3 regions of the Pseudomonas sp. MPDS genome follow, and region 1 is predicted to be linked to each of the others. Evidence: predicted binding sites of a transcription regulator. Region 1 holds the regulator's gene; each other region holds the start of a gene.
The links. Region 1 encodes sigma-54, which starts transcription at its own class of promoters, with help from an activator protein. Its sites were predicted from a motif close to ANTGGCATNNANNTTGCTNT; they were not measured.

Region 1 (10,127 bases):
GGACTGCCGGGCACCCGAACCGGCGGCGAACTATATCACTGCAACACCCAAGCGCCCAAGGCCCAAGCCCGCGCCCGTTCAGTCCGGATACCGCTAAAAGAAGAGACTTTGTATCAAGCCATGTGAATCGCTCGAACAAAGCATGACGAACTAACGTGAGGGAATTGTTCATTGCCGCTATAATCGCCGCCTTTTCATCGAGCCATGCGATCTCTGACATGAACCAAACCAGCGACCTGATTCAATCGGCACAACGTACCATCCGCCTCGAGCTCGAAGCCGTACAAGGCTTGCTGCCCCATATCGACGCTGATTTCGTACGTGCCTGCGAGATGATTCTGGCCAGCAAGGGTCGGGTGGTCGTGGTCGGCATGGGAAAATCCGGACACATCGGCAACAAGATCGCCGCCACCCTGGCCAGCACCGGCACTCCGGCATTTTTTGTCCACCCGGCCGAAGCCAGCCACGGTGACATGGGCATGATCACCCGGGAAGACATCATCCTGGCCCTGTCCAACTCTGGCTCGACCAATGAGATCATCACCCTGCTGCCGCTGATCAAGCGCCTGGGGATCCAACTGATCAGTGTCACTGGCAATCCGGATTCGCCCCTGGCCAAAGCCGCCGAGGTCAATCTCAATGTTCATGTCGAGCACGAAGCCTGCCCGTTGAACCTGGCGCCGACCTCTTCCACCACCGCCACCCTGGTCATGGGTGATGCCCTGGCCGTGGCGTTGCTGGAAGCCAGGGGGTTTACCGCTGAAGACTTCGCGTTCTCCCACCCCGGCGGCGCCCTGGGCCGTCGCCTGCTGTTGAAAGTGGAAAACGTGATGCACGCAGGTCAGGAGCTGCCACAGGTGCCACGCGGCACGCTGCTCAAGGATGCACTCATGGAAATGACCCGCAAGGGTCTGGGCATGACGGTCATTCTCGAAACTGACGGCAAACTCGCCGGGATCTTCACCGACGGCGACCTGCGTCGCACCCTGGACCACTCGATCGACATTCACAGTGCGACCATCGAGCAGGTCATGACCCCCCACGGCAAGACTGCCCGCGCCGAGATGCTCGCCGCCGAGGCCTTGAAAATCATGGAAGACCATAAGATCAGCGCCCTGGTGGTGGTCGACGACGAAGACCGCCCAGTGGGCGCCCTGAACATGCACGACTTGCTGCGTGCGGGAGTCATGTAAATGAACACAGACCTGCTGCAACGTGGCAAAGCGATCAAACTGGCCGTGTTCGACGTGGACGGCGTCCTGACCGACGGCCGCCTTTATTTCCTCGAAGACGGCAGCGAATTCAAGACCTTCAACACCCTCGACGGCCAGGGCATCAAGATGCTGATGGCCGCCGGCGTGCAGACCGCCATCATCAGTGGCCGCAAGACCCCAGTGGTCGAGCGGCGCGCGAAGAACCTCGGCATCCCCCACCTGTATCAGGGACGAGAAGATAAACTGGTGGTGCTGGACGAGCTTCTGGGGCAACTCAACCTAAGCTATGAACAGGTCGCCTACCTCGGTGACGACCTGCCGGACCTGCCGGTGATTCGTCGGGTCGGCCTGGGCATGGCGGTGGCAAACGCGGCCGGCTTCGTGCGCGAGCACGCCCACGGCATCACCACGGCGCGAGGCGGCGAAGGGGCCGCTCGTGAATTCTGTGAACTGATCCTGCGCGCCCAAGGCCGCCTCGAGGCGGCCAACGCCGCGTATCTGTGAGCCATTTATGCTAAGCAAGAAAATTCGCACCATCGTGGTGTTCGGCTGCATCGCAGCGATTTTCGCGGCGGTCGGCTATTGGAACATCAGCCCGGAACGCTTCCTCGACCGCCCTGCGGTCAAGGTCCAGGAAAATGATATCGACTGGTATGCGACCAACACGCATACCCTGCAATACCTGCCCGATGGCAAAGTGCAGTATGAAATGACGTCCGACAAAGTCGACCACGTCAAGGCCAGCGAAATCACACTGGTCACCAAGCCAGACCTGAATATGTTCAGGGGCACCGAGTTTCCGTGGCACGTGCAGAGCGAACGCGCCGAGGTCAATCCCGACGGCACCGAAGTGGAACTGATTGATTCGGTACGCATCGCCCGGACCGATGAGAAGAACCGTACGACCATCATTACCAGCAGTCGTATGACAGTCTTCCCGCAGCGAGAATATGCGCAGACCGAGCAACCCGTTAGAATCGACGGCGCCGGTGGTGTGTCGACCGGCACGGGAATGAAAGCGTATTTGAAGGAAAGCAGGATACACCTGCTATCGAACGTAAGAGGACAGTATGAAGCTCGCTAAAACCCTCCCTATTTTGCTCAGTCTGGGCGCAGCACTGGGAAGCGCGAGCGCCTGGGCCCTCCCCACCGACCGCGACCAGCCTATCCGCATCCAGGCCGACGACGCCCAACTGGACGACAAGAACGGTGTAGCCACCTATAAAGGTGACGTGATCATCACCCAGGGTTCGATGAAGGTCACCGGCAACACCGTGACCATCACCCGCACCCAGTCCGGCGACATCGACGTCGTCACCTCGGTGGGCAACCTGGCCTACTTCGAGCAGATGCAAACCGCGGGCGACACCAAGCCGGTTCAAGGCTACGGGGTAACCATTCAGTACCACGCCGCCAAAGACCGCGTGGTGCTGATCGATCGCGCCAAGGTCATCGACAAGGACGGCAACACCACCCAGGGCGAGAAAATCGTCTACGACACGAACAAAAAGCTGGCCAGCGCCGGTCGCGCCACTGGCAGCAAGGTCACCGAGCAGCGTCCACGGATCGACATGGTCATCCAGCCGAAAAAGAAAACCGACGAGCAGAAGGCCCAGTAATGGCAACTCTGAAAGCTCAGCACCTGGCCAAGAGCTACAAGAGCCGCCAAGTCGTGCGTGATGTCAGCCTGTCCATCGACAGCGGCCAGATCGTCGGCCTGCTCGGCCCCAACGGCGCGGGCAAGACCACCTGCTTCTACATGATCGTCGGCCTGGTTCAGGCCGATCAAGGCCGCGTCCTGATCGACGACCTGGACGTCAGCCACCAGCCGATGCATGGCCGGGCGAAGGCCGGTATCGGCTATCTGCCGCAAGAAGCGTCGATCTTCCGCAAACTGTCGGTTGCCGACAACATCATGGCGATCCTCGAGACCCGCAAGGAACTCGACAAAGCCGGTCGCCGCCAGGAACTGGAAAGCCTGCTGCAGGAATTCCACATCAGCCACATCCGCGACAACCTGGGCATGAGCCTGTCCGGTGGCGAACGGCGCCGCGTGGAAATCGCTCGCGCCCTGGCCACCGCACCGAAATTCATCCTGCTGGACGAACCATTCGCTGGCGTGGACCCGATTTCGGTCGGCGACATCAAGCAGATCATCCACCATCTCAAGGCCAAGGGCATCGGCGTATTGATCACCGACCACAACGTTCGCGAGACGCTGGATATCTGTGAAACCGCCTATATCGTCAATGATGGCCAGTTGATTGCCGAAGGCGACTCCGCGACCATCCTGGCCAATGAACTGGTCAAGGAAGTGTATTTGGGCCATGAGTTCCGCCTGTAAGCGAAAAGTGTCTGGTCAATCACCTCGGCGTCGCTAATTTTATTACGTGACGCCCTAGGCAAACACTTCAGTTTCAGGCATATAATTTGCTTAAGTTTGGCGCTTCGGCGCCCTGTAGTGGATGGCGCATGTGCGCCGGCGAATAAGGTGTTAAGCCCCAGCCATGAAACCATCGCTAGTCTTGAGAATGGGCCAGCAGCTGACGATGACACCGCAGCTGCAACAGGCCATCCGCCTGCTCCAATTGTCGACCCTGGACCTGCAACAGGAAATCCAGGAGGCCCTGGAGTCCAATCCGATGCTCGAACGCCAGGAAGAAGGCGACGACTTCGACAACACCGATCCGCTGGCCGATAACGTCGAGCAAAAGACCAACACCGAAATCCCGGAACCGTCCTATCAGGAAACCGCCCCGACGGTGGATAACCTTGAGGATGGCGAATGGAATGAACGCATCCCCAACGATCTGCCCGTGGATACTGCCTGGGAAGACGTCTACCAGACCAGCGCCAGCAGCCTGCCCAGCAGCGATGACGACGAGTGGGACTTCACTACCCGCACCTCCACCGGCGAAAGCCTGCAGAGCCACTTGCTGTGGCAACTGAACCTGGCGCCGATGTCCGATACCGATCGTCTGATTGCCGTGACCCTGATCGACTGCATCAACAATCAGGGCTACCTGGACGAGACGCTTGAAGAAATCCTCGAGGCCTTTGACCCCGAGCTGGACATTGAGCTGGACGAAATCGAAGCTGTCCTGCACCGCATCCAGCAGTTCGAACCCGCCGGCATCGGTGCTCGCAACCTGGGCGAGTGTCTGCTGTTGCAACTGCGTCAGTTACCCGCCAAGACGCCTTGGCTGGCCGAAGCCAAGCGACTGGTCACCGATTACATCGACTTGCTGGGCGGTCGCGACTACAGCCAGTTGATGCGTCGCATGAAGCTCAAGGAAGATGAACTGCGCCAGGTGATCGAGCTGGTCCAGAGCCTCAACCCGCGCCCAGGTTCACAGATCGAGTCCACCGAACCCGAATACGTGGTTCCCGATGTGATCGTGCGCAAGCACAACGACCGCTGGCTGGTGGAACTGAACCAGGAATCGGTGCCCAAGCTGCGGGTCAACGCCCAGTACGCCGGTTTCGTAAAGCGCGCGGACACCAGCGCCGACAACACCTTCATGCGCAACCAGTTGCAGGAAGCGCGCTGGTTCATCAAGAGCCTGCAAAGCCGCAACGAAACCCTGATGAAAGTAGCCACCCAGATCGTCGAGCATCAGCGCGGCTTCCTGGAGTACGGCGACGAAGCCATGAAGCCGTTGGTCCTGCACGACATTGCCGAGGCAGTGGGCATGCACGAGTCGACGATTTCGCGGGTGACCACCCAGAAATTCATGCATACCCCCCGGGGCATATATGAACTGAAATACTTTTTCTCCAGCCACGTCAGCACCTCCGAAGGCGGTGAATGCTCGTCCACAGCCATCCGCGCGATCATCAAAAAACTGGTGGCCGCGGAAAATCAGAAAAAGCCGTTGAGTGACAGCAAGATCGCTGGTTTACTGGAGGCACAAGGCATTCAGGTGGCCCGCCGTACCGTCGCCAAATACCGTGAATCCCTCGGGATCGCACCTTCGAGCGAACGCAAGCGGTTGATGTAACAGGCCACGCCACAGCGTTCCAGTGGCAGGCATTTCTGCCTGCCGCTTTATGCACTGGCAACGAAGGAGAAGCTGTATGCAAGTCAACATCAGTGGACACCAACTGGAAGTGACCGAACCTCTTCGCGAATACATCGGCGAAAAACTCGAACGATTGGAGAGGCATTTCGACAAGATCACCAACGTGCAAGTCACGATGAACGTCGAGAAGCTGCTGCAGAAAATCGAAGCCACGTTGCATATCCCCGGCGGAGAGGTGGTTGCCAATGCTGCGCATGAAGACATGTATGCCGCGATTGACCTGCTGACCGACAAGCTGGATCGCCAACTCAAAAAGCATAAGGAAAAGACCCAGAGCCTCCTCCAGGGCGCGACCGGTCGTTAACCCCCCTAATCCATGATCCGACTAGAATCCATCCTGACCCCCGGCCGTTCCCAGGTGAACGTGCCGGGTGGCAGTAAAAAGAAAGCCCTCGAACAAATTGCCAACCTGATCCACCGAGAGGTACCGGATCTGGAAATGCAGGATGTCTTCGAGGCCCTGTTTGCCCGTGAAAAACTGGGCTCCACCGGCTTTGGCAACGGTATCGCCATTCCCCATTGCCGCCTCAAGGCCTGTACAGCGCCGATCAGTGCGCTGCTGCACCTTGAAGCCCCCATAGATTTCGACGCCATCGACGGCGCACCGGTCGACCTGCTGTTTGTACTGCTGGTACCGGAAGCGGCGACCGATGCGCACCTTGAGCTGCTGCGCCAGATCGCCAGCATGCTGGACCGCAAGGAAGTGCGCGAGAAATTGCGCAGCGCGCCGAGCAACGAAGCCTTGTATCAGGTTGTCCTGGACGAGCAGAACGGTCATTAAACATGCGCATGATCATTGTCAGCGGACGCTCCGGCTCCGGTAAAAGCACGGCGCTTAACGTGCTTGAGGACAGCGGCTACTACTGCATCGACAACCTGCCGGCCGGCCTGCTGCCGGAACTGGCCGAGCGCGCCCTGATCCACACCGAACTGGCGCAACCGCTGGTGGCGGTCTCCATCGATGCACGTAATCTGCCGAGCCACCTGTCGCGGTTCCCGGAGCTGCTCGCGGAAGTGCGCAATCGGCACATCCAGTGCGATGTGCTGTATCTGGATGCCGATGAGGAGACGCTGCTCAAGCGTTTCTCCGAAACCCGTCGGCGTCATCCCCTGAGCAACGCAAGCCGCTCCCTGGCCGAAGCCATTCATGACGAGAGTCAGCTGCTGGGGCCGATCGCCGACCTGGCGGACCTGAAGGTCAATACCACCCACCTGAACCTGTATCAACTGCGCGACACCATCAAGTTGCGTCTGCTGAACCAGCCGGAGCCAGGCACGGCATTTCTGGTGGAGTCGTTCGGTTTCAAGCGCGGAATGCCGGTAGACGCCGACCTGGTGTTCGATGTGCGCTGCCTGCCCAATCCTTATTGGAAACCGGAGCTGCGCGAACAATCGGGGCTCGACCAGCCGGTGATCGACTACCTGGCCGCCCAGCCGGATGTCGAGGAAATGTACCAGGACATCTCCAGCTACCTGCTCAAATGGCTGCCGCGCTTTGCCGCGAGCAACCGCGCCTACGTCACGATTGCCATTGGCTGTACCGGTGGCCATCACCGCTCCGTCTACCTGACCGAACGATTGGGTCAGCTCCTGCAACAGTCCCTGAAGAACGTCCAGGTTCGCCACCGCGACCTCAGCTAAAGGATTCACATCGCGATGCCCGCTCTGGAAATTGAAATCATCAACAAGCTGGGCTTGCATGCCCGCGCGTCAGCCAAGTTCGTCGGTGTGGCAGGTCAGTTTCCTTGCGAGATACTCGTGGGCCGTGACCCCGAGAAAATGATCAATGGCAAAAGCATCATGGCCATGATGATGCTGGCAGCCGGCCAAGGCACCAAAATCCATCTGCGAACCGAAGGTGAACAGGAGCAGGAGGCGCTGGATGCGTTGGTGGGGCTGATCAACAACTACTTCGATGAAGGCGAATAGCCTTAAGCTCTGAAGCAGATTCATTGTGGCGAGGGGATTTATCCCGGCTGGGGTGCGAAGCAGCCCCAAAACCTGACACGGCGATGAGTCAGGCAGTTTGAATGGGGCGCTTCGCACCCCAACGGGGATAAATCCCCTCGCCACAAGGTTCCTCTAAATATAAAAAGGCGCGTCATCCACTTGGATGACGCGCCTTTTTTACTGCGCTGAAGGTCAGCTACCCGCTACCGTCATTCGCTCGATCAACACCGAGCCGGTGCGGATGTTGCTGCGCAGTTCCAGGTCGTTACCCACCGCCAGGATCTGCTTGAACATATCGCGCATGTTACCGGCGATGGTGACTTCCTGGACGGCAAACTGAATCTCGCCGTTCTCGACCCAGAACCCCGCCGCGCCGCGAGAATAGTCCCCGGTGACCATGTTCAGGCCATGCCCCATCAGTTCCGTCACCAGCAGGCCACGGCCCATGCGACGCAGCAAGGCTGCCTGGTCCTCTTCGCCATGGGTCACGAACAGGTTATGCACGCCACCGGCATTGGCGGTGCTGGGCATGCCAAGCTTGCGACCGGAATAGGTGCCGAGAATATAGGACACCAGTTCGCCATTCTCCACGAATGGCTTGGCGTAGGTGGCCAGGCCATCGCCGTCGAAGGCCGAGCTGCCCATGGCCTGCATCAGGTGCGGACGCTCATCGATGGTCATCCACTCCGGGAACAGTTTCTGGCCGAGTGCCCCTTCGAGAAACGATGATTTGCGATACAAATTGCCGCCGGAGACCGCCGACAAAAAGCTGCCAAACAACCCGCCGGCCAGTTCGGCGGCAAACAGCACCGGCACTTCACAGGTCGGCACCGGCCGCGCACCCAAGCGGCTGGCCGCCCGCTGCGCGGCTTTGCGGCCAATACTCACCGGATCTGCCAGACGATTGCCCTGGCGGTTCACGTCATACCAGTAGTCGCGCTGCATCTGGCCGTTGGCTTCGGCGATCATGACGCAACTGAGGCTGTGCCGGGTCGACGCATAACCACCGATAAAACCGTGGCTGTTACCGTATACACGGCAGCCCTGATGGGTATTGAGGGTCGTGCCGTCGGCGTTTTTGATTCGCGGGTCGGCGTCGAAAGCCGCCGCTTCACAGCGCAACGCCTGCTCGATGGCTTGTTCCGGGGTGATGTCCCAGGCGTGGAACAGGTCGAAGTCTCGCAGTTCCTTGCACATCAGCGCAGCATCGGCCAGGCCCGAAGCTTCGTCCTCGGAGGTGTGCTGGGCGATCGCCAGCGCAGCGGCAACGGTTTCACGAATGGCGTCAGGACCACTGGCCGACGTGCTGGCCGAGCCCTTGCGCTGGCCGGCGTACAACGTGATGCCAAACCCCTGGTCGCGATTGAATTCGACGGTCTCCACCTCGCGCTGGCGTACCGATGTCGACAAACCTTGTTCCAGAGAGACCGCCACCTCACACGCGCTGGCGCCCTGTCGCTTGGCTTCGGCAAGGATCTGCTCGACTTGTTCCTGCAGTGCCGGCAATGCTTGCGGGCCGACGCTCTGAACTGCACTCATGGTGTATCTCCACTCAAATTCTGCTTTCGGTCAGGGTTTGTACGAATAGTGCCTTCGCGACTTTGCGTACAAACCTGAGGCCTTCGAGCGACCGGGCCGGACAAGCGGCCCCCGACTGGTTATCATGGCGGCGTTTCTTTGCGGACTGCCACCATGGTTGATTCTTACGACGACTCCCTCTACGAGGGTGAAAAAAGCAAATCCCAGGTCAAACGCGAGCTGCATGCTCTGGTTGACCTCGGCGAGCGCCTGACAACACTCAAGCCTGACTTGCTGGCCAAACTGCCTCTGACCGACGCCTTGCGCCGGGCCCTGGCCGATGCGCCCAAGCACACCGCGAATATCGCGCGTAAACGGCACCTGCAATTCATCGGCAAACTGATGCGCGACCAGGACACTGACGCCATCCTGGTTCTGCTCGATCAACTCGATGCCTCTACCCGGCAGTACAACGAACGCTTCCATAACCTGGAGCGCTGGCGCGATCGCCTGATCGCAGGCGATGACGGCGTACTGGAAAAATTCGTCATCGACTACCCGGAGGCTGACCGTCAGCAACTGCGCTCCCTGATCCGTCAGGCCCAGCACGAGTTGGCGCAAAACAAGCCACCGGCCTCGAGCCGTAAAATCTTCAAATACATTCGTGAGCTGGACGAAACTCAACGCGGCCTGCGCTGAGTAACGACCGTGGGTGGAGGCCTCGCACTCCACCCAGCGCTCCCGTCATGCGCCCGTGCCACCCACGGTAATCGCATCAATCTTCAGGGTCGGCTGACCGACACCCACCGGTACTGACTGCCCATCCTTGCCGCACGTCCCCACGCCGCTGTCCAGCGCCAGATCGTTACCGACCATCGACACCTTGCTCATCGCCTCCGGCCCGTTGCCGATCAGGGTCGCGCCCTTGACCGGCGCAGTGATCTTGCCGTCTTCGATCAGGTAAGCCTCACTGGTGGAAAACACGAATTTGCCGCTGGTGATATCCACCTGGCCGCCGCCGAGGTTGGCGCAGTAAATACCCTTTTTCACCGAAGCGATGATTTCCGCCGGATCGCTCTGACCGCCCAGCATGTAGGTGTTGGTCATGCGCGGCATCGGCAGATGCGCGTAAGACTCGCGGCGACCATTGCCGGTACGGGCCACGCCCATCAGGCGGGCGTTGAGCTTGTCTTGCATATAGCCCTTGAGCACGCCGTTCTCGATCAGGGTGGTGCATTCGGTCGGGGTGCCTTCATCGTCGACGCTCAGGGAGCCGCGACGCCCGGCCAGGGTGCCATCATCGACGATGGTGCAGAGTTTCGAAGCGACCATTTCGCCCATGCGGCCGCTGTAGGCCGAGCTG
Region 2 (10,127 bases), 1.4 Mb from region 1:
CTATTGGCTGTCGGCGCTGGTTAAGGTAATCACTGCTATCGCCTCGGTGATTACTGCCATCCTGCTGGTTCGGCTAGTGCCTGCGGCCCTTAAGATCCCCAGCCCGCAGCAACTGGCCAGGGTCAATGACGAGTTGCGTGAGGCGCAGGCCGAACTGGTCACTACCGCGCGCCGGGCCGGTATGGCGGAAATCGCCACCAATGTGCTGCACAACGTGGGCAATGTACTCAATAGCGTCAATGTGTCAGCCCGACTCTTGTACGAGAAAGTGCACGCATCCAAGGGGCAGGGGGTGATCAGGGTTGCTGAATTGATGAAGGAGCATTCCGATGATCTCGGCGCCTTTATCAGCAGCGATCCGAAAGGTCGCGCGCTACCCGGCTATCTTGGCAAGTTGGCCGAAGCCCTGGCAGCCGAGCAGCGGAGCATGATCGATGAGTTGGTGCAGCTGACCAAGAGCATCGACCATATCAAGGAAATCGTCGCCACCCAGCAGTCCTATGCCGGTAACTCCAGCGTGCTGGAGCCGGGTTCGCTGCGAGAGCTGATCGAGGATGTGGTGCGCATCTGCGATGTGTCCCTGGCGCGTCATCATGTGACGCTGATCAAGGAGCTCGCCGATATTCCGATGATGTCGCTGGACAAGCACAAGGTGCTGCAAATACTGATCAATCTAATCAACAACGCCAAGCAGGCGCTTGATTCGGTGGCGGATCGACCGTCGCGCATTACCCTGCGTCTGAAGGCCACTGACGACAAGCATGTGCGGATCGAGGTCGAGGACAACGGCGAGGGTATCTCCAGGGACAATCTCACCCGGGTGTTCGAGCATGGTTTTACGACGCGCGCCGACGGTCACGGCTTTGGCCTGCACAGTTGTATTCTGGCTGCGCACGAGATGGGCGGCGAGCTGACGGTGCAGAGCGCGGGGCCGGGTAAGGGCGCGCTCTTTACCCTGGAGTTGCCGCTGGCGCTGGCCCAAGGTCAATCCCAGCGAGCCGCGTGTGGCTGACCTAGTCGGCTTGAGGCCTCGGCAAGAAAGCGTTGCAGGGGCAGGGGAGCGAGACAAAAAATCGCAGCCTTCAGCAGCTCCTGCTGGGGGATTTTATTCGGTAGGAGGATTTATCTTCGTCTCCAACTCCGCCACCTTCGCCTCCAGGCTCTCCAACCGCGCCCGGGTCCGGGCCAGTACGACCATCTGGCTGTCGAATTCTTCCCGGCTGACCAGATCCAGCTTGCTGAACCCGCTTTGTAGCAGGGCCTTGAACTGGCTTTCGATTTCGCTTTTGGGCAGGGGTGTGTCGCCGCTCAAGAGGCGGGAAGCGTGGCCGCTCAGGGCGTCGAGGAGGTCTTTGGGCGCAAGCATGGCAGGTGTCCTGAAAACGATGAGGGCAGTGTATCACGCAGCGTCTATATTCATTTGGCGAGCAAGGAGTGCACGCTTTTCGCGCACTGGACCGGGCATCGTCGCACTGATGTTGTGCGTATTGTTCCGGTTCGGGGTGCGGCGCGAGCCGGCACAGTGGGTAAGAGACTGAAATCAGAAGGTTTGGGCACAGATGGCAAGGTTTCTGCTTAGTGGCTGATGACCCATGCACTGATGCAGTCGCTGTGACGAATGCAGTGCAGCCGGCGAGGCGGGGAGCTTCGTCAGAGTGGTTAGCTGGCACCGGTCGGGCAACTTGGGCCGACGATGCGTTACAAAGCCAGGCACTGCGCTTAGACTTGAGTCGGGTTTGTTTTCCTGGGGCAAGTCCACCAATTCGGGAGAAAGTTTCATGAAGCTAGTCACTGCCATCATCAAGCCGTTCAAGTTGGACGACGTGCGCGAGTCGCTGTCCGAAATCGGCGTGCAGGGCATTACCGTTACTGAGGTCAAAGGCTTCGGTCGGCAGAAAGGTCACACCGAGCTGTATCGCGGCGCGGAATACGTGGTTGATTTCCTGCCCAAGGTGAAGATCGATGTCGCCATTGACGACAAGGATCTGGACCGGGTTATCGAGGCGATCACCAAGGCCGCCAATACCGGCAAGATTGGTGACGGCAAGATATTTGTGGTCAATCTGGAACAGGCTATTCGCATCCGTACCGGCGAAACCGATACCGACGCTATCTAAGCCGCCAAACCCAACGCCCCAGGAGAAAACAATATGACTCTGCGTAAATTCGCAGGGCTAGGAGCCCTGTTGTCCTTCGTAACGCCTGGCCTGGCCATGGCAGAAGAAGCGGCAGCCCCAGTCCTGAACTCCGGCGACACTGCCTGGATGCTCACTGCCACAATTCTTGTACTGTTCATGACTATTCCCGGCCTGGCGCTGTTCTACGGCGGTATGGTTCGGTCGAAAAACATTCTTTCCGTGATGATGCAATGCTTTGCCATTACCGGTCTGATCAGCATCCTGTGGGTCATTTATGGCTACAGCATTGCGTTCGACACCACGGGGATGGAGCAGGGCGTCGTCAACTTCAATTCGTTCGTCGGCGGTCTGAACAAGGCATTCCTGGCGGGCCTCACGCCTAGTAGCCTGACTGGCCTGTTCCCTGAAGCGGTGTTCATCACCTTCCAGATGACGTTCGCCATCATCACCCCGGCCCTGATCGTCGGCGCGTTCGCCGAGCGGATGAAGTTCTCCGCCATGCTGATCTTCATGGCCGTGTGGTTCACCCTGGTGTATGCACCGATTGCGCACATGGTCTGGTCCGGCAACGGCGGCCTGATGTGGGACTGGGGTGTGCTGGACTTCGCTGGCGGCACCGTGGTGCACATCAACGCCGGTATTGCTGGCCTGGTGGCGTGCCTGGTACTGGGTAAGCGCAAGGGCTTCCCGACTACCCCGATGGCACCGCATAACCTGGGTTACACCTTGATGGGTGCGGCCATGCTGTGGGTAGGCTGGTTCGGCTTCAACGCCGGTTCCGCCATCGCGGCCAACGGCACCGCCGGTATGGCAATGCTGGTTACCCAGATTGCAACCGCTGCTGCGGCGTTGGGCTGGATGTTCGCCGAGTGGATCACCCACGGTAAGCCAAGCGCACTGGGCATTGCCTCGGGTGTGGTGGCGGGTCTGGTGGCGATTACTCCGGCTGCCGGCACCGTGGGCCCGATGGGCGCCCTGGTCATCGGCTTGGCGGCGGGTGTGGTGTGCTTCTTCTGCGCCACTACCCTCAAGCGCAAAATGGGCTATGACGACTCCCTGGACGCCTTCGGCGTGCACGGCATTGGCGGTATCCTGGGCGCGATCCTGACCGGTGTGTTCGCAGCGCCGGCCCTGGGTGGCTTCGGCACCGTGACTGATATCGGCGCGCAAGTGTGGATTCAGCTCAAGGGTGTAGGCTTCACGGTGATCTACACCGCGATCGTCACCTTCATCATTCTCAAGGTCCTGGACGCCGTCATGGGTCTGCGTGTCTCCGAGGAAGAAGAAGCGGTCGGCCTGGACCTGGCCCAGCACAACGAGCGTGGCTACAATCTGTAAGTACACGCAATAAAAAATGCCCGGTTCGCCGGGCATTTTTTTGTCTGGAGTTTGTCATTGCTCACAGGATGTGTCGGTTTTTCCGACGTCTTTTGTTATGTACGCGACATGGGTTTTTCTACCGCCATCGGCTTACACCAAAGCAGGCGTATTAGGCCCTTTGTTTTTTCCCAGAGCGCGCTAGAATGCGCGCCGAACGTGCGGAGATCTGTATGTGGCAACAGACGCTGATAACCCTGCGGGCAAGGCCTCGGGGCTTTCATCTGGTAACGGACGAGTTGCTCGCCGGCCTGCCTGAACTCCGGGCATGTCGTGTCGGTCTGTTGCATCTGTGGCTGCAGCATACCTCGGCCTCGTTGACCATCAACGAGAACGCCGATCCGGCGGTGCGTCGAGACTTCGAACGATTTTTCAATCGGCTGATCCCACAAGGAACCGCCGATTATGAGCACAACGACGAAGGCCTGGACGACCTCCCGGCGCACTTCAAGGCCAGCGTGCTGGGGTGTCAGCTTAGTCTGCCGGTCACGGCGGGACGGTTGGCATTGGGTACCTGGCAAGGTGTTTATCTGGGCGAGCACCGTGATCATGGCGGTGCTCGTAAAGTCCTCGCCACTTTGTACGGTGATGGGGAGTAACCGCTGATTGCCGGCGGATGTTGAATTTTTTCTGGCAGCCTTCGACAGACGGCGAAGCTGGGCTATAACTAATCTGCTTTTCGCAAGTCATGAGGTAGAACATGAGCGACGATGATCTGGAAAACGACGACCTCGAAGTAGGTGACGAAGACGAGACCGAAGAAGGCCTGGAAGCGGCGGCTGAAGACGTCGCCGACGACGATGGGGCCGATGTACCGGCGCCAACCGCCAAAGGCAAGGCCAAGGCGGCGGTTTCGGTCGACGAGTTGCCGAGCGTAGAGGCCAAGAACAAGGAGCGTGATGCGCTCGCCAAGGCCATGGAGGAGTTCCTGGCCCGAGGCGGTAAAGTGCAGGAAGTGGAGGCCAACGTTGTTGCGGATCCGCCCAAGAAACCGGACAACAAGTACGGCAGCCGCCCGATCTGAGCATCTGCTTCTTGCTTGCTGAAAAAGCCCGCCGTCGCTGCGGGCTTTTTCATGGGCTATAAAAATCTTCAGGCCAGGCGCCGCGGATCCTGTGGGAGCGAGCCTGCTCGCGATAGCGATCCATCTGTCACATCGACGCTGGATGTGCCATTGCTATCGCGAGCAGGCTCGCTCCCACAATTTGAGGTCTGGTGGCCACAAAACAGGCGGTTCAGGGTTGGCTATGCCACCCCGCCAGTAACCCCGGCAGCTCGGTCAGGCTGCGAATCTCTGCATCCGGTACATGCTCGGCATCCCAGGTTTTACCCGTCGGATTGAACCAGATTGCCCGCAAGCCGGCCTGTTGGGCGCCGGCGATGTCGTCACCCGGATGATCGCCAATGTGCACGGCGGTTTGCGCCGTGGCGCCGCCGCGTTGCAAGGCTTCGTGGAACAGCCGGGCGTCAGGCTTGGCGATGCCGATGTCCTCGGCGCACAGGGCGAACTTGAAATAATCCGCCAGTCCCAGGCGACGTACATCCGCGTTGCCATTGGTGACCACGCCGAGGGCGAAATGGTTGGCCAGAATTTCCAGGGTAGGCTGCACCTCGGGAAAGATTTGCAGTTGGTGACGGGCGTGCAGGAATGTTTCGAACGCTTCGTCCGCCAGCTCCGAGGCTTGCCACTGGTCATAACCGGCGTCCTGCAAGGCACGGAACAGCACTCGTCGGCGCAGTGCGCTGATGCGGTGCTTCAGGCCGGGCTCCTCGCGCAACACTTGCTCGCGAATGGTAAAAAGATGCTCCACCGGCACGCTGCCCAGGTTCGCGGCGTTGTCGGTCAGCCACTGGCGTAAGATGGCCTCGGCACTGGCGATCACCGGGGCGGTGTCCCATAGGGTGTCGTCGAGGTCGAAAGTGATGAGCTCGATGGTCATGATTCGTCGCCCTTGATTCGTTTGGCCCTTGGGTGGGCACTGTCATAGACCGTTGCCAGGTGCTGGAAGTCCAGGTGGGTATAGATCTGGGTGGTCTTGATGTCGGAGTGGCCGAGCAGTTCCTGGACGGCGCGCAGGTCCTGGGAAGACTCCAGCAGATGGCTGGCGAAGGAATGCCTGAGCATGTGGGGATGCAGGTTCTGTCCCAGTTCGCGTTCACCGGCGGCCTTGACCCGCACTTGGATCGCCCGCGGGCCGAGGCGCCGGCCTTGCTGGCTGACAAATACCGCGTCGTCGGCCGGGTTGGTCAGCGCCCGCAACGGCAGCCACAGCTCCAGGGCCTCACGGGCTTTGCGGCCAACGGGCAGCAAACGTGTCTTGCTGCCCTTGCCCAGCACCTGGACCATGCCGTCGGCCAAGTCCAGTTGATCCAGGTTGAGCCCCGTCAGTTCGGAAAGCCGCAGGCCGGAGGAATAGAACAATTCGAGAATCGCCTGGTCCCGTCGCGCCAGGAAGTCATCCTCGACAGCGCCTTCCAGCAATTGCAGGGCCCGATCGGTGTCCAGGGTCTTGGGCAGACGGCGTTCGCCCTTGGGCGGTGCCAGGCCGGTGGCTGGGTCGTGATCGCACAGCCCTTCGCGGTTGAGGTAGTGGTACAGGCCTCGCACTGCTGACAACAGTCGCGCCAGGCTGCGGGAGGATTGCCCTTGTTGATGAAGGCGGGCGACCAGGCTGCGCAGACGCTGGATGTCCAAGGCTGCCCAACTGCCGATGTTTTGCTTCTGGCACCAGGCCAACACTTTTTCCAGGTCGCGGCGATAGGCCGACAGCGTGTGGGGCGACACCTGGCGCTCACTGCGCAGGTGTTCGCAGTAGGCGTCCAGCTGCCGTTCCATCATCAGCGTACCGAGCGCAGTGAACCAGTCATGCGCGGCAGGACCCGGCCGGTGACTTCGGCGATGTAGCTTAAAAACAACGTGCCCACCGAGCTTTTGTAGTGTTGCGGATCACGACTGGCAATGGCCAGCACGCCATGTACGCCCTGGTGGGCGATGGCGACGACAGCGGTGGAGCCGATCTGCTTGCGCTGTTCTTCGCCGAAGAGGAAGTCCAGCTCATGTTCGCGCAGGCTGCCGCTGACGCTCTTGTTCTCCGTGAGCAAGCCGCCGATGGCTGTCTGTGCATCGGCGTGGGTTACCCAGCGCCCCACTGGCATGGCGTTATCGCCAAACAGGATCAGGCTGACAAAAGGCACCTGGAAATCCTGGCGCAGACTGTCTTCGACACTCATCACCAGGTCTTCGAGGGTGTTGGCATCCATGAGCGCCAGGATCAAGCGACGGGTCTTGTCGAAGAGCCGATCGTTATCCCGGGCTACGTCCATCAGGTGCGAAAGACGATGGCGCATTTCGATGTTGCGCTCGCGCAGAATCTTCATCTGATGCTCGACCAGCGACACCGTGTCGCCGCGGCGGTGGGGGATGCGCATCGTCGCCAGCAGTTCTTCATGCTCGACGAAGAAGTCCGGGTGAGCCTCCAGGTACGCGGCCACGGCTGCGGCGTCCGGATGGCTGGGGGATTCGTCGGGCTGCGGGGCTGGAACCTGTGGCTTGTCGGTCATGGGTTTGACTCACTCAAAGACGAACTTGTCCTTCGTATACGCGTACTGCCGGGCCGGTCATCAGCACCGGTTGGCCGGGGCCTGCCCATTCGATGGACAAGCGTCCACCGGGCAGGTCGATCAGTAAAGGCGAATCCATCCATCCCTGACTGATCGCGGCGACTGCCGCCGCGCAGGCGCCGGTGCCGCACGCCTGGGTTTCCCCGGCACCGCGTTCCCAGACGCGCAATTGCGCACGGTGGCGATCGATGACCTGCAGGAAACCGACATTCACCCGCGCGGGGAAGCGCGGATGATTTTCGATCTTCGGCCCCAGCTCATGCACTGGCGCGCTGTTGATATCGCTGACTCGCAAGACGGCATGGGGGTTGCCCATGGATACTGCCGCCAGTTCCACCGTGGTGCCGTCGACCTCCAACTGATAGCTCAAGGCCTGGGCCGGCGCTTCGAACGGAATGTCCTTCGGTGCCAGGCGCGGGGCGCCCATGTTGACGCCGATCTGGCCGTCGTTGCGCACATCCAGTTCGATGATGCCGCTTTTAGTCTCGACGCGAATCTGCCGTTTGGCGGTCAGGCGCTTGTCCAGCACGAATCGGGCGAAGCAGCGGGCGCCGTTGCCGCACTGCTCGACTTCCGAACCATCGGCGTTGAAGATCCGGTAACGGAAGTCCACGTCCGGGTTGTTGGGCGCCTCGACGATCAGCAACTGGTCGAAACCGATACCGGTGTGCCGGTCGCCCCATTGTTTGGCATGCTTGGGCAGAATGTGCGCGTGCTGGCTGACCAGGTCGAGGACCATGAAGTCGTTGCCCAGGCCGTGCATCTTGGTAAAACGCAGCAGCATGGTTTTACTCCGGCAGCAGGCTTTCGCCGGCAAACAACTCGGCTACCGTCTCGCGGCGACGCACTTCAAACGCCTGATCACCGTCCACCAGCACTTCGGCGCAGCGGCCGCGAGTGTTGTAGTTGGAACTCATGACAAACCCGTAGGCCCCGGCCGAATGCACGGCCAGCAGATCGCCTTCTTCCAGCGCCAGCTCCCGACCCTTGGCCAGGAAGTCGCCGGTTTCGCAGATAGGGCCGACAATATCGTAGCTGCGGGCGGCGGTAGCGCGAGGGCGCACCGCGGTGACGTCCATCCAGGCCTGGTACAGCGCCGGGCGGATCAGGTCGTTCATCGCCGCATCGACGATGGCGAAATCCTTGTGCTCGGTGTGCTTGAGGTATTCGACCCGGGTCAACAGCACGCCGGCATTGGCAACGATGTAGCGGCCCGGCTCGAACATCAGGGCCAGGTCGCGACCGTCGAGGCGTTCACGCACCGCCTTGACGTAGTCGGCCACCAGTGGCGGCTCTTCGTCGCGGTAGCGCACGCCGACGCCGCCGCCCAGGTCGATGTGACGCAGGTAGATGCCGCAATCGCTGAGGCGGTCAACCAGCGCCAGCAGGCGGTCGAGGGCATCGATGAAAGGTTCGAGGGTGGTCAGTTGCGAGCCGATGTGGCAATCCACGCCCAGCACTTCCAGGTTCGGCAGTTGGGCCGCGCGTACGTACACATCCTCGGCGTCGGCAATGGCGATGCCGAACTTGTTTTCCTTGAGACCGGTGGAAATGTACGGGTGCGTGCCGGCATCAACGTCCGGGTTCACGCGCAAAGAGATCGGCGCGCGGACACCCATCTCGGCGGCGACCAGTTGCAGGCGCTCCAGCTCATCGGTCGATTCGACGTTGAAGCAGTGCACACCCACTTCCAGGGCGCGGCGCATGTCTTCACGGGTCTTGCCGACGCCGGAAAAAACGATCTTGTCGGCGCTGCCGCCAGCGGCCAGCACGCGTTCGAGCTCACCACCGGAAACGATGTCAAAGCCGGCACCCAGGCGTGCCAGGACGTTGAGTACACCGAGGTTGGAGTTGGCCTTTACGGCGAAACATACCAGGTGCGGCATGCCGGCCAGAGCATCGGCGAAGGCCAGATACTGGGCTTCGATGTGTGCACGGGAATAAACGTAGGTTGGCGTGCCGAAACGTTCCGCGAGCGCGGACAAGGCAACCCCTTCCGCGAACAGCTCCCCGCCACGGTAGTTAAAAGCGTCCATGGCGTTCCCTTAATAAGTGGTGTGGGTATCGTGCGCGTGGGACTTGGATTGCGACGACTTGGCCTGTTCTTCAGGGGATTTGCTGTCGTCGGGCAGGTACAGCGGACCTTTTTGACCACAGGCTGTCACAAGGCAAGCAACCGCGACGAGCGCAGCAAGGGAAGAGATCAGGCGCTTCATGGCGAAATCCTTGAAAATGCGTTAATTGCGCCGGAGTATACCGGCCACCCGGCAGCTTGCCTATGCAACGGGGTTCCCGTCCGGCGCCGGGAGGCTTTTCCCAAAGCCGGCTGTCGTCGGTCGGTATATCCTTTGCAATCGCCGGGAAGCGTCCGTATCTTGCGGCGCTTGAGCATGAGCAGACATTTTCGAGGTTGCCGCAATGAGTTTGACTGAAGCCCGTTTCCACGATCTGGTCGATGCGACCCAGCAAACGCTGGAGGATGTATTCGACGAAAGCGAGCTGGACATCGACCTGGAAAGCTCCGCCGGGGTGCTGACCGTCAAGTTCGAAAATGGCAGCCAGTTGATTTTCAGCCGCCAGGAGCCGTTGCGGCAACTGTGGTTGGCGGCGGTGTCCGGCGGTTTCCACTTCGACTACGACGAGGAAAGCGAGCGCTGGATGTGCGACAAGAGCGAAGAGCAATTGGGCGAGATGCTCGAGCGCATCGTCAAGCAGCAGGCCGGGGTGGAACTGGATTTCGAAGGCCTTTGACAGCGTGAGCCAGAACACTCCGGCGCGGCCGCCCAAACCGCTCTACAGCAACGTCAGCCCCGCAGTGCCCTCTCCGTGCACCAGCGTGTGCAAGTTGGATGAGCAGAAGGTCTGCCTCGGTTGTTTCCGTCATGTGGAGGATATCCGCGAATGGCGCTCGGCCGATGATGAGCGCCGTCGGGTGATCTGTGCCGAGGCGGCTAAACGCAAATCTCTGGTGTAATCGCCCACTGTGTGGGA
Region 3 (10,127 bases), 3.0 Mb from region 1:
ACTTCTTCGGCGGTCTTGAGTTTGACGAAGAATTCGGCGACCTCAGTCTTGATCCCGCCGTTACCGCCGATGTACATCTCCCAGCCGGAATCGACGCCGATAATGCCGACATCTTTGATGCCCGCTTCCGAGCAGTTGCGGGGGCAACCGGAAACGGCCAGCTTCACTTTGTGGGGCGACCACATGTTGAAGAGGTCGTGCTCCAGCTCGATTCCCAATTGGGTGGAGTTCTGCGTGCCAAAACGGCAGAATTCGCTGCCTACGCAGGTTTTTACGGTGCGGATGGATTTGCCATAAGCGTGGCCGGACGGCATGTCCAGGTCTTTCCAGACTCCGGGTAGATCCTGCTTTTTGATCCCTAGCAAGTCGATACGCTGGCCGCCGGTGACCTTGACCATCGGCACGTTGTATTTGTCGGCCACATCGGCAATGCGCCGCAACTCAGACGGATTGGTCACGCCACCCCACATCCGCGGGACGACGGAGTAAGTGCCATCTTTCTGGATGTTGGCGTGGGCACGCTCGTTGATCAGGCGCGACTGCGGATCGTCGTGCGCTTCGCCGGGCCAGGTGGAAATCAGGTAGTAGTTGAGCGCCGGGCGGCAGGTGGCGCAGCCGTTTGGGGTGCGCCAGTTCAGGTAGCTCATGGTTGCGGCGATGGTCAGCAGATGCTGGTCGCGGATCGCCTGGCGAATCTGCCCATGGTTGAGATCGCTGCAACCGCAGATGGCTTTTTCGCTTTTCGGTTTGACGTCCGCCGCGCCGCCCACGGTGTTGATCAGGATCTGCTCCACCAAACCGGCGCAGGAGCCACAGGAACTGGCGGCCTTGGTGTGTTTTTTCACATCATCGACGCTGAACAGCCCATGCTCCTGGATCGCCTTGACGATGGTGCCCTTGCACACGCCGTTGCAGCCGCAGACTTCGGCGGTGTCGGCCATGTTCATGGCTTTGTCCTGGCCCTGGTGTCCTACGTCTCCCAGGGCGTTTTCCCCAAACATCAGGTGATCGCGGATCTCGCTGATGGTGTGGTTCTCACGGATCTGACGGAAATACCAGCCACCGTCTGCCGTATCGCCGTACAGACAGGCGCCGACCAGCACGTCATCCTTGATCACCAGTTTTTTGTAGACGCCACCAATCGGGTCGGAAAGGGTGATGGTCTCGGTGCCTTCGCCGCCCATGAAGTCCCCGGCGGAGAACAGGTCGATGCCGGTGACTTTGAGTTTGGTCGAGGTCACTGACCCCTTGTAGGTGGCGAAGCCCAGTTGCGCGAGGTGGTTGGCACAGACCTTGGCTTGCTCGAACAGCGGTGCCACCAGGCCGTAGGCGGTTCCACGGTGGCTGGCGCATTCACCGATGGCATAGATGCGCGGGTCGTAGGTTTGCATCGTGTCGTTGACCAGAATCCCGCGGTTGCAAGGGATGCCGGACTTTTCCGCCAGTTCGGTATTGGGGCGGATACCGGCGGCCATCACCACCAGATCGGCCGGGATGATGTCACCGTTTTTGAATTGCACCGAGCCGACCCGGCCATTGCCGGCGTCGTGCAGGGCTTGCGTTTGTTCGCTCAGGCGGAATTTCAGCCCGCGATTTTCCAGGGCGGTTTGCAGCAACTGACCGCTGGTCTTGTCCAGCTGACGCTCCAGCAGCCATTCACCCAGGTGCACCACTGTCACGTCCATGCCCCGCAGTTTCAAGCCGTTGGCGGCTTCCAGGCCGAGCAGCCCGCCGCCGATCACCACGGCGTGTTTGTGGGTCTTGGCGGTGTTGATCATCGCCTGGGTGTCGGCGATGTCGCGGTAGCCGATGACGCCATCCAGGGTGTTGCCGGGGATCGGCAGGATGAATGGCGTGGAGCCTGTGGCGATCAGCAGACGGTCGTATTCGGCTTCGCTGCCGTCCTCGGCGATGACCCGGCGCTTGACTCGGTCGATCTCCACGACCTTGCGGTTGAGCAGCAGCTTGATGTTGTTGTCCAGGTACCAGCTCAGGTCGTTGAGCACGATCTCTTCAAACGTCTGCTCGCCGGCGAGCACGGGCGAGAGCAGGATTCGGTTGTAGTTGGTATGAGGCTCGGCGCCGAACACCGTGATGTCGTATAGCTCATTGCTCAGCTTGAGCAGTTCTTCAAGGGTTCGAACCCCGGCCATGCCGTTGCCGATCATCACCAGTTTGAGTTTCTTCATCAGGGTTCTCCACAAGCTCAGGCCCGGTTCATCACGGTGCTCGGACTGGCTCGATACTTTTACGAAAACAAAAAAAGGCGTCCCGCTAGTTGCCTAGCGAGGACGCCTTTGTCCTTGTCCCGTTCTCTCGGGAAGCACCGCCCTCATCGTTGGAGGCGTTGCTTTATGTATGGTGAGAGAGGTTATGCAGTGGTTGTGCCAACTGGCTTGAGGGCGCGGATTTATTGGAGGGGAGGCGGGTTGTGCGGATTGGAGCGGGATTTATTGCACCGAATCAAAGCGTGTTGCCCGGTATTGGAGCGTCCCGCAGGCGCAGTTGCAGGGACCATCAGGCCGCCATCGCGAGCAGGCTCGCTCCCACATTGGATCTGCGGTGGACACAAAACCTGTGGGAGCGAGCCTGCTCGCGATAGACGCGACTGGGTTTCAGCCATGAAACGCTAAATACAGCAGCACCAGATTCACCACCAAAGACACCAGCGCCAATGTGCGCCAAACCTTCAGCGGCTCCCTTTCCAGTAGCGGCCGAGGCCTGACGCCCAAGCTGCGCCGTTCACCCTGTTCCAGCAGCAACAGCCATTCCTCGGCGGTTTCAAACCGTTGCCCAGGATCCGCCGCCACGGCACGCTCCAGGCTTTGCCCAAGCCATTCGGCCAGGTCCGGTCGATAGCGATGGGCACTGACCGGTATGCCAAAGCGCGGTCGCTGGAACGCCTCGATTTCGCCGTAGGGATAGTGTCCGGTGAGCAGGAAATACAAAGTCACGCCGACCGCATACAAGTCTTGTTGCGCCGTCGGCGGCGCACCCCCGAAGGCTTCCGGGGCGATATAGCTGGGCGTGCCGGGCAGCACGTTGGCCTGGTCTTCGGACAATCCCGGGCAGTACGCCAGGCCGAAATCCAGCAAGCGCAGTTCCCCATCCTCGCCCAGGTGCAGGTTCTCCGGCTTGATATCGCGGTGAAAGATCTGTCTTCGATGCAACAGGCCCACCGCGTGCACCAGCCGCTGCGCCAGATCCTGCCACTGGGGCAGAGGCAACGGGCCGCCCTGGTTGAACAGCTCGGCCAGGGTCTTGCCCGAATATTCCCGCATGACGTAGTACAAATGCTGACGCTGGGCAACGCCGTGGACTTCCGGAAACTGCCTCCCGGCGACCCGCCTGAGGAACCACTCTTCCGACAGCAACGACTGCCCGGCCTGAGTATCGTCCCGTAGATGCCCCGGCAAGGTTTTCAGCAACCACGGTTGGCCCTGGCCATCGTGTACCCGGTAGAGCAACGATTGCTGGCTCTGGCCGAGCAGGCTTTCGATCTGCCAGCCCTCGAACACTTGCCCCGGTTTCAATGCCGGGGGAAGGGGCCATTGCTGTAACTGGGCCAGCGCATCGCCTATGCTCGCTTCACCCACCGCATCGACCCGCACCAGCAGTGCGCTGGCGTTGTCCTGGCTGCCGGCCAGGTGCGCAGCGTTGACCAGGGTTTGCGCGGCAATGTCCAGGTCCGGCTGGTCGCGAAGGATACCGGCGATGGCCGTGTCCCCCAGAACCGCCCAGACGCCATCGCTGAGCAGTACGAAGGTCTCGTCGGCGCGCAGTTCGCCATCGAGGAAGTCCAGGATCAGGTGCTGATCCAGCCCCAGGGCACGCTTGAGCACGTGCTGCATGCCCTGTTGTTCCCAGACGTGATCCTCACTGACCCGCTGCAGATGATTGTCGTGCCAGCGGTAGACCCGGCAATCGCCCACGTGGGCCAGGGTGAAGCGCCGGCCCCGCAGGACCAGCGCGCTGACGGTGGTGAGCAGCGGTTGCCCGCCACCGTTGGCTTGCAGCCAGCGATTCTGTGCCAATAACAGCCGGTCCAGCGCTTGGGCCACACCCCAGGTTTGCGGCGTGGAATAGTAGTCCAGGGCCAGGGCCTGCAAGGTCGAACGGGCGGCCAGCCCGCCATCGGCGCATTGGCTCACACCGTCGGCGATGGCGAACAGGTACCCCTTGCTCGCGGCCAGGGCCGGCGCCGGGGTCACCAGGCGCAGGGAGTCCTGGTTTTCTTCCCGAGGGCCAATGGCACTGGCTTCGGCAAAACTCAGTTGCAGGCTCATGGAGGCTATTTATACCCGAGCCGCGGTGACAGCGGCCGAACCCCAGGTGGTCCTCCAGCGACGCTTGACGCCGTACAGGCCGAACCAAGCCAGGACGCCGAGGCTGGCGAACAACCACAGTGCCAGTTGATAGCTGCCGGTGCTTTGCTTGATCGCGCCCATGCCTGCCGCCAGGGCGAAACCGCCGATGCCGCCGGCCATGCCGATCAATCCGGTCATCACGCCGATCTCGCGACGGAAGCGTTGTGGCACCAGTTGGAATACCGCGCCGTTGCCCGCACCCAAACCGAGCATGGTGCAGACGAACAGGGCCAGGGCCGCGTAGGAGCTTGGCAGATTGAAGCCCACTGCCGCGATGCAGACAGCGGCCACGGTGTACATGCCCAACAGGGTGCGAATGCCACCGAAACGATCCGCCAGGGCGCCGCCCAGTGGACGCATCAGGCTGCCCCCGAAGACGCAAGCGGCGGTGTAGTAACCGGCGGTCACCGGGCTCAGGCCGTACTGGTCGTTGAAGTAGCCGGGCAGTGCGCTGGCCAGGCCGATGAAGCCGCCGAAGGTGACGCTATAGAAGAACATGAACCACCAGCTGTCCCGGTCGCCCAAGGCCTTGAGGTAGTCGCCCATGGATTTGGCTTTTGGCCGCTCGGGAGCGTTCTTGGCTAGCCAGGCGAAGAGGATCAGGGTCACGATCAGCGGGATCAGCGCGAAACCGAACACGTTACTCCAGCCGAATGCCACTGCCATTACCGGTGCGATCAGCGCAGCCAGTACGGTGCCCGAGTTACCAGCGCCGGCAATGCCCATGGCCTTGCCCTGGTGCTGTGGCGGATACCACTGGGAGGCCAGCGGCAGGGCCACGGCGAATGACGCACCGGCCACGCCGAGGAACAGCCCCAGCAGCAAGGCTTGTTCGTAGCTGTGGATGCCCAGTTTCCAGGCACAGAACAGTGCACCGATCACAATCACCTGACCGACCATACCGGCGGTTTTCGGTGAAATCCGGTCGGCCAGCAGGCCCATGAACAAGCGCAGTACGGCACCGGCCAGGATCGGCGTAGCCACCATCAGGCCGCGTTGCTGGGTGGTCAGGTGCAGGTCGGCAGAGATCTGCACCGCCAGTGGACCGAGCAGGTACCAGACCATGAAACTCAGGTCGAAATAGAGGAAGGCCGCGAACAGTGTCGGGGTGTGGCCGGATTTCCAGAAGCTTGAATTCATCGCGCACCTCAGCTGTAAAAGTCTCGAGAAATGAGTCAGTGCCTTGAAGCAGTGCGCCGCCTGTGGCTGCACCACCGACCCCGGACTGTGGGATCAAAACAAAAAAACGCCGCAACCCGAATCGCCAGGGGGCGAGGAGGGTGTGCGACGTCTTTGTCGTAGGTGGGGCAACCGCCGTTGGTTACCTGTGGCTTTGCTAAAGCGAGAACTGTGCCAACAGGGGAGCAGTGTGAGACCTATCGCGAGCAGGCTCGCTCCCACAGTGGATCTTCAGTGGCCATGAAACCTGTGGGAGCGGGCCTGCTCCCACATTGGAGTTCCAGTGGCCACAGGATCTGTGGGAGCGAGCCTGCTCGCGATAGCGCCGGGCCAGGCGCTGCAAGGCTTTCAGCCGAGCAACTCATTCATCGCAATGATCTGCTCGGCCACCTGGATCAGCTTCTGCTGGCGACTCATGGCCTGGCGGCGCATCAGGGTGTAGGCCTGTTCTTCGTTGCATTCTTTCATCTTCATCAGCATGCCCTTGGCCAGTTCGATGCGTTTGCGTTCGGCCAGTTGCTGGTCCCGGGCCAGGAGCTGGGCGCGCAGGGCCTGGTCGCTTTCGAAGCGGGCCATGGCCACGTCGAGGATCGGTTGCAGGCGCGCGGCGTGGATGCCTTCGACGATGTAGGCGCTCACGCCCGACTTGATCGCCTGGCGCATTACATCCGGGTCGTGGGAGTCGGTAAACATGACGATCGGTCGTGGCTGGTCGCGGCTGACCAGCACCACTTGCTCCATGACATCGCGTCCGGGTGACTCGGTATCGATCAGGATCACGTCCGGACGCACTGTTTCGACGCGTGCCGGCAGGTCGATGGTCAATCCGGATTCATCGATGACTTCGAACCCGGCCTCAATCAGGGCCGCTTTGAGACGGCCGACTTTTTTCGCGGTGTCGTTGATCAGCAGGATACGCAGCATGGTCGTGGCTCCTGTCAGCGGCTGGCGAAGAGGGGAGCCGCATCGCTCAAAGCGTGCAGTTTGAAGCTTTTGGCATAAGCGGCCGGATCCGAGCCGTCCCAGATGGTGCCGTCGATCAATTGGCTGCTGCGCATGTCCTGGCGGGGGGCGGCGATGTCCAGTGCCGCGCAGGCTTGACGGTATAGCGTGAGCTGCTGGACTTGCTGTGCCACGGCCAGATAATCCGGGTCTTCACGCAACAGGCCCCAGCGGCGGAACTGGGTCATGAACCACATGCCATCGGACAGGTAGGGCAGGTTCACTTCGCCGTTGCCGTGGAAACGCATCGCGTGAGGGTCCTGCCAGCTGTTGCCCAGCCCGTCGGCGTAAATCCCTAACAGGCGCGGCTCGATGCAATCCAGCGGTGCGTCCAGGTATTCGGGGGCACTCAATAGTTGTGCGGTGCTGCGGCGGTTCTCGGTGCTTTGCTCAATGAAGCGACTGGCTTGCAGGATCGCCATCACCAGTGCGCGGGCGGTATTGGGGTATTGCTCGACGAATGCACGGGTGCAGCCGAGGACTTTTTCCGGGTGATCGGGCCAGATGGTTTGAGTCGTCGCCAGGGTGAAGCCCAGGTTCTGTTTGACCGCACTGGCGCACCACGGCTCGCCCACGCAGAACCCGTCGATCCGTCCGGCCTGCAGGTGGGCGATCATTTGCGGCGGCGGTACCACCACACTGTCGACATCCGACAGCGGATGGATGCCTTGAGCGGCGAGCCAGTAATAGAGCCACATGGCGTGGGTGCCAGTGGGGAAGGTCTGGGCGAAAGTCAGTTTCGGGCGAGTTTGGTGCACATGCTGTTCCAGTGCCTCAGGACTGGTCACGCCTTGGGCCTGCAAGCCATGGGAAAGGTTGATGCTCTGGCCGTTCTGGTTCAGCCCCATCAACACCGCCATGTCGGTCGGCGCGACCCCGCCGATGCCCAGGTGCACCGCGTAGATCAGGCCATACAGGCTGTGGGCGGCATCGATTTCACCACTGACCAGCTTGTCCCGCAGGTTGGCCCAGGACGCTTGGCGCTTGAGGTTCAAAGTCAGCCCGTAAGGCTGGGCAAAGCCCTGGGTGGCGGCCACCACCAGCGGCGCGCAGTCGCTCAAGGCCATGAAGCCAAGATTGATCGCGCTCTTTTCCGGGGCATCGCTGCCGTTGACCCAGGCCAGGGGGTTGGCTGGAACTTCATTCATCGCGCATCACCTTTCCACAAAAAAAGGCGCCGTATCCGGACGCTTGCAAGGCCGGATGACGACGCCGTTGTCCTTCAAATACAGTGTGGCACTCATTCCGTCGTTGGCATGGGTGCCGATGAACGCAAGTGGTGCAAGGCATATGCCATCGCCGCTGTTTTGTGCAGGCGCCTCGCGTGCGTCGTCGTAGCCCGGCTATAATCGCCGCCTCATTTCGTCGCCTGAGTCCAAGCCGCCCATGTACACCCTGGCCCGTGAACTGCTGTTCAAACTTTCCCCGGAAACCTCCCACGATCTGTCCCTGGACCTGATCGGTGCGGGTGGACGTTTGGGCCTCAATGGTCTGCTGTGCAAGGCGCCGGCTAAATTGCCGGTGAATGTGATGGGGCTTGAGTTCCCCAACCCGGTCGGGCTGGCGGCGGGCCTGGACAAGAATGGCGCGGCCATCGACGGTTTTGCCCAGTTGGGGTTCGGTTTCGTGGAAATCGGCACCGTTACCCCGCGTGCCCAGCCGGGCAACCCCAAGCCACGGATTTTCCGCCTGCCGCAAGCCGAGGCGATCATCAACCGCATGGGCTTTAACAACCTGGGCGTCGACCATTTGCTGGGGCGTGTGGCTGCCGCCAAGTACAAGGGCGTGCTGGGCATCAACATCGGCAAGAACTTCGACACACCGGTGGAGCGCGCGGTTGACGATTATCTGATCTGCCTGGACAAGGTCTACGCCCACGCCAGTTATGTGACCGTCAACGTCAGTTCCCCGAACACTCCGGGGCTGCGCAGCCTGCAATTTGGTGATTCGCTCAAGCAACTGCTGGCTGACCTGGCTCGACGTCGCGCCGAATTGGCGGTGATCCATGGCAAGCATGTGCCACTGGCCATCAAGATCGCCCCGGACATGACCGACGAAGAGACCGCACAGGTGGCCCAGGCCCTGATCGACACCGGAATGGACGCGGTGATTGCCACCAACACGACGCTGGGTCGCGAAGGCGTCGAAGGGGTGGAACACGCCGACGAGGCGGGCGGGCTGTCCGGTGCGCCGGTGCGGGACAAGAGCACCCATACCGTGAAAGTGCTGGCCGCCGAACTGGCGGGGCGCTTGCCGATCATCGCGGCGGGTGGCATCACCGAGGGCAAGCATGCTGCCGAAAAAATCAGCGCAGGCGCGAGCCTGGTGCAGATTTATTCGGGCTTTATCTATAAGGGGCCGGCGTTGATTCGGGAATCGGTGGATGCGATTGCTGCACTGCGTTGATTCTCAAGGTGCAACGCGATTCAACTGTGGCGAGGGGATTTATCCCCGCTGGGGCGCGAAGCGGCCCCAAACAGCTCACTCGTTAAACCTGACACTCTGAGGGGCTGCTGCGCAGCCCAGCGGGGATAAATCCCCTCGCCACAACTGTATTCACAGCCCAGCTTTTTGCAGTGTTCATGAAACCCAGGCATTAAAAAGGGCTCCTCGAAGGAGCCCCCTGGGCCGAAGCCCGCCGTCCGGATGGGACGTGCGTGGTTAAATCGATGTGAGTATCAAATTGTCGAGTTCTTGAGTGTTAAGCCCTGTGTCAGCCGACGGCGTGAAGTTCGTTGAGTCTATGGATACCCGCAGTGCCGGTCATACCGTCCCAGTTGTCGCCGCGTCCTTCTCGCCAGCCATTGATCCAGGCTTGACGTACCGACGGTAGAGTAAAGGGGCAAAGCTCACGGGATTTACCACCAACGCCATATTGGTAACCGCGTAAAAATGCTCTTTCCAACGGATCACGCTTAAGTCTTCTCATAGGGTGTTGCCCTCACTTGTTGACTGTTGCTTAGCGTCGACCTCTATCGAGGCCGGGGCAGAATCATTCTGCCGTTGGTGGCTCGTTGCCGGCGTGACGAGCCGAGGTGTTGACGCCGTTGCGACGTCAACCTGTGTTGAGTTCTAACCAAAGCGTCACATGGATGGAATGATCGTTTTGTCATAAGCACGTAACAATAAAGATGTTAGGGCGATAAGTAACATGATGTTCGTCACCCGCTTTCAGGCAAGACCCCTGTATGATCGGCCCTGCATCGAAGGGTGCAGCCCTCAGGCGAATGAGAATGTCCCCCCGTTGCACTCGGGTACTATTCGACGAAAGGGTCGAGTTTTCACAATTTGTTGCACAGAATTTTTTATCTGCCCTCGCCTCTAAGCTCTTTTAACCTGAGCGGCGAGGGCGGCACGGCACACTTTCGTGCCACACGGGTGCTCTTGAGAAAAGCACCTGATTGAACCCGGCCCGGCAATGCGTTGCCCGGTCCACTTAGCCAAAGGCTCTGGAAATCCCATGTCCGATCGTTTCGAACTCTTCCTCACTTGCCCCAAAGGTCTTGAAGGCCTGCTGATCGAGGAAGCCGTCGGGCTTGGCCTTGAAGAGGCGCGTGAGCACACCTCGGCCGTGCGCGG

Region 2: a site for sigma-54 is predicted at 1,559-1,578, ahead of glnK (P-II family nitrogen regulator). Genes of this name have one in related genera too.
Region 3: a site for sigma-54 is predicted at 7,827-7,846, ahead of HQ912_RS19020 (CmpA/NrtA family ABC transporter substrate-binding protein). Genes of this name have one in related genera too.

What each region holds. Positions count from the first base shown of each region.
Region 1 covers NZ_CP054128.1:1,292,114-1,302,240, reverse strand. The annotation lists gene HQ912_RS05620 (KpsF/GutQ family sugar-phosphate isomerase) at 219-1,193, shown strand; gene HQ912_RS05615 (KdsC family phosphatase) at 1,194-1,718, shown strand; gene lptC (LPS export ABC transporter periplasmic protein LptC) at 1,726-2,298, shown strand; gene lptA (lipopolysaccharide transport periplasmic protein LptA) at 2,285-2,833, shown strand; gene lptB (LPS export ABC transporter ATP-binding protein) at 2,833-3,558, shown strand; gene HQ912_RS05595 (RNA polymerase factor sigma-54) at 3,722-5,215, shown strand; gene hpf (ribosome hibernation-promoting factor, HPF/YfiA family) at 5,292-5,600, shown strand; gene ptsN (PTS IIA-like nitrogen regulatory protein PtsN) at 5,613-6,077, shown strand; gene rapZ (RNase adapter RapZ) at 6,080-6,937, shown strand; gene HQ912_RS05575 (HPr family phosphocarrier protein) at 6,953-7,225, shown strand; gene pmbA (metalloprotease PmbA) at 7,439-8,785, opposite strand; gene yjgA (ribosome biogenesis factor YjgA) at 8,939-9,463, shown strand; gene tldD (metalloprotease TldD) at 9,509-10,127, opposite strand, start outside.
Region 2 covers NZ_CP054128.1:6,134,374-6,144,500, reverse strand. The annotation lists gene HQ912_RS27345 (sensor histidine kinase) at 1-1,012, shown strand, start outside; gene HQ912_RS27340 (accessory factor UbiK family protein) at 1,106-1,366, opposite strand; gene glnK (P-II family nitrogen regulator) at 1,779-2,117, shown strand; gene HQ912_RS27330 (ammonium transporter) at 2,151-3,476, shown strand; gene HQ912_RS27325 (secondary thiamine-phosphate synthase enzyme YjbQ) at 3,689-4,114, shown strand; gene sutA (transcriptional regulator SutA) at 4,216-4,539, shown strand; gene HQ912_RS27315 (HAD family hydrolase) at 4,751-5,455, opposite strand; gene xerC (tyrosine recombinase XerC) at 5,452-6,351, opposite strand; gene HQ912_RS27305 (DUF484 family protein) at 6,354-7,076, opposite strand; gene dapF (diaminopimelate epimerase) at 7,090-7,920, opposite strand; gene lysA (diaminopimelate decarboxylase) at 7,925-9,172, opposite strand; gene lptM (LPS translocon maturation chaperone LptM) at 9,182-9,352, opposite strand; gene cyaY (iron donor protein CyaY) at 9,555-9,887, shown strand; gene HQ912_RS27280 (DUF1289 domain-containing protein) at 9,892-10,110, shown strand.
Region 3 covers NZ_CP054128.1:4,330,140-4,340,266, reverse strand. The annotation lists gene nirB (nitrite reductase large subunit NirB) at 1-2,189, opposite strand, end outside; gene HQ912_RS19035 (bifunctional protein-serine/threonine kinase/phosphatase) at 2,616-4,286, opposite strand; gene HQ912_RS19030 (nitrate/nitrite transporter) at 4,296-5,507, opposite strand; gene HQ912_RS19025 (ANTAR domain-containing response regulator) at 5,895-6,470, opposite strand; gene HQ912_RS19020 (CmpA/NrtA family ABC transporter substrate-binding protein) at 6,485-7,696, opposite strand; gene HQ912_RS19015 (quinone-dependent dihydroorotate dehydrogenase) at 7,935-8,954, shown strand; gene rmf (ribosome modulation factor) at 9,262-9,477, opposite strand; gene rlmKL (bifunctional 23S rRNA (guanine(2069)-N(7))-methyltransferase RlmK/23S rRNA (guanine(2445)-N(2))-methyltransferase RlmL) at 10,009-10,127, shown strand, end outside.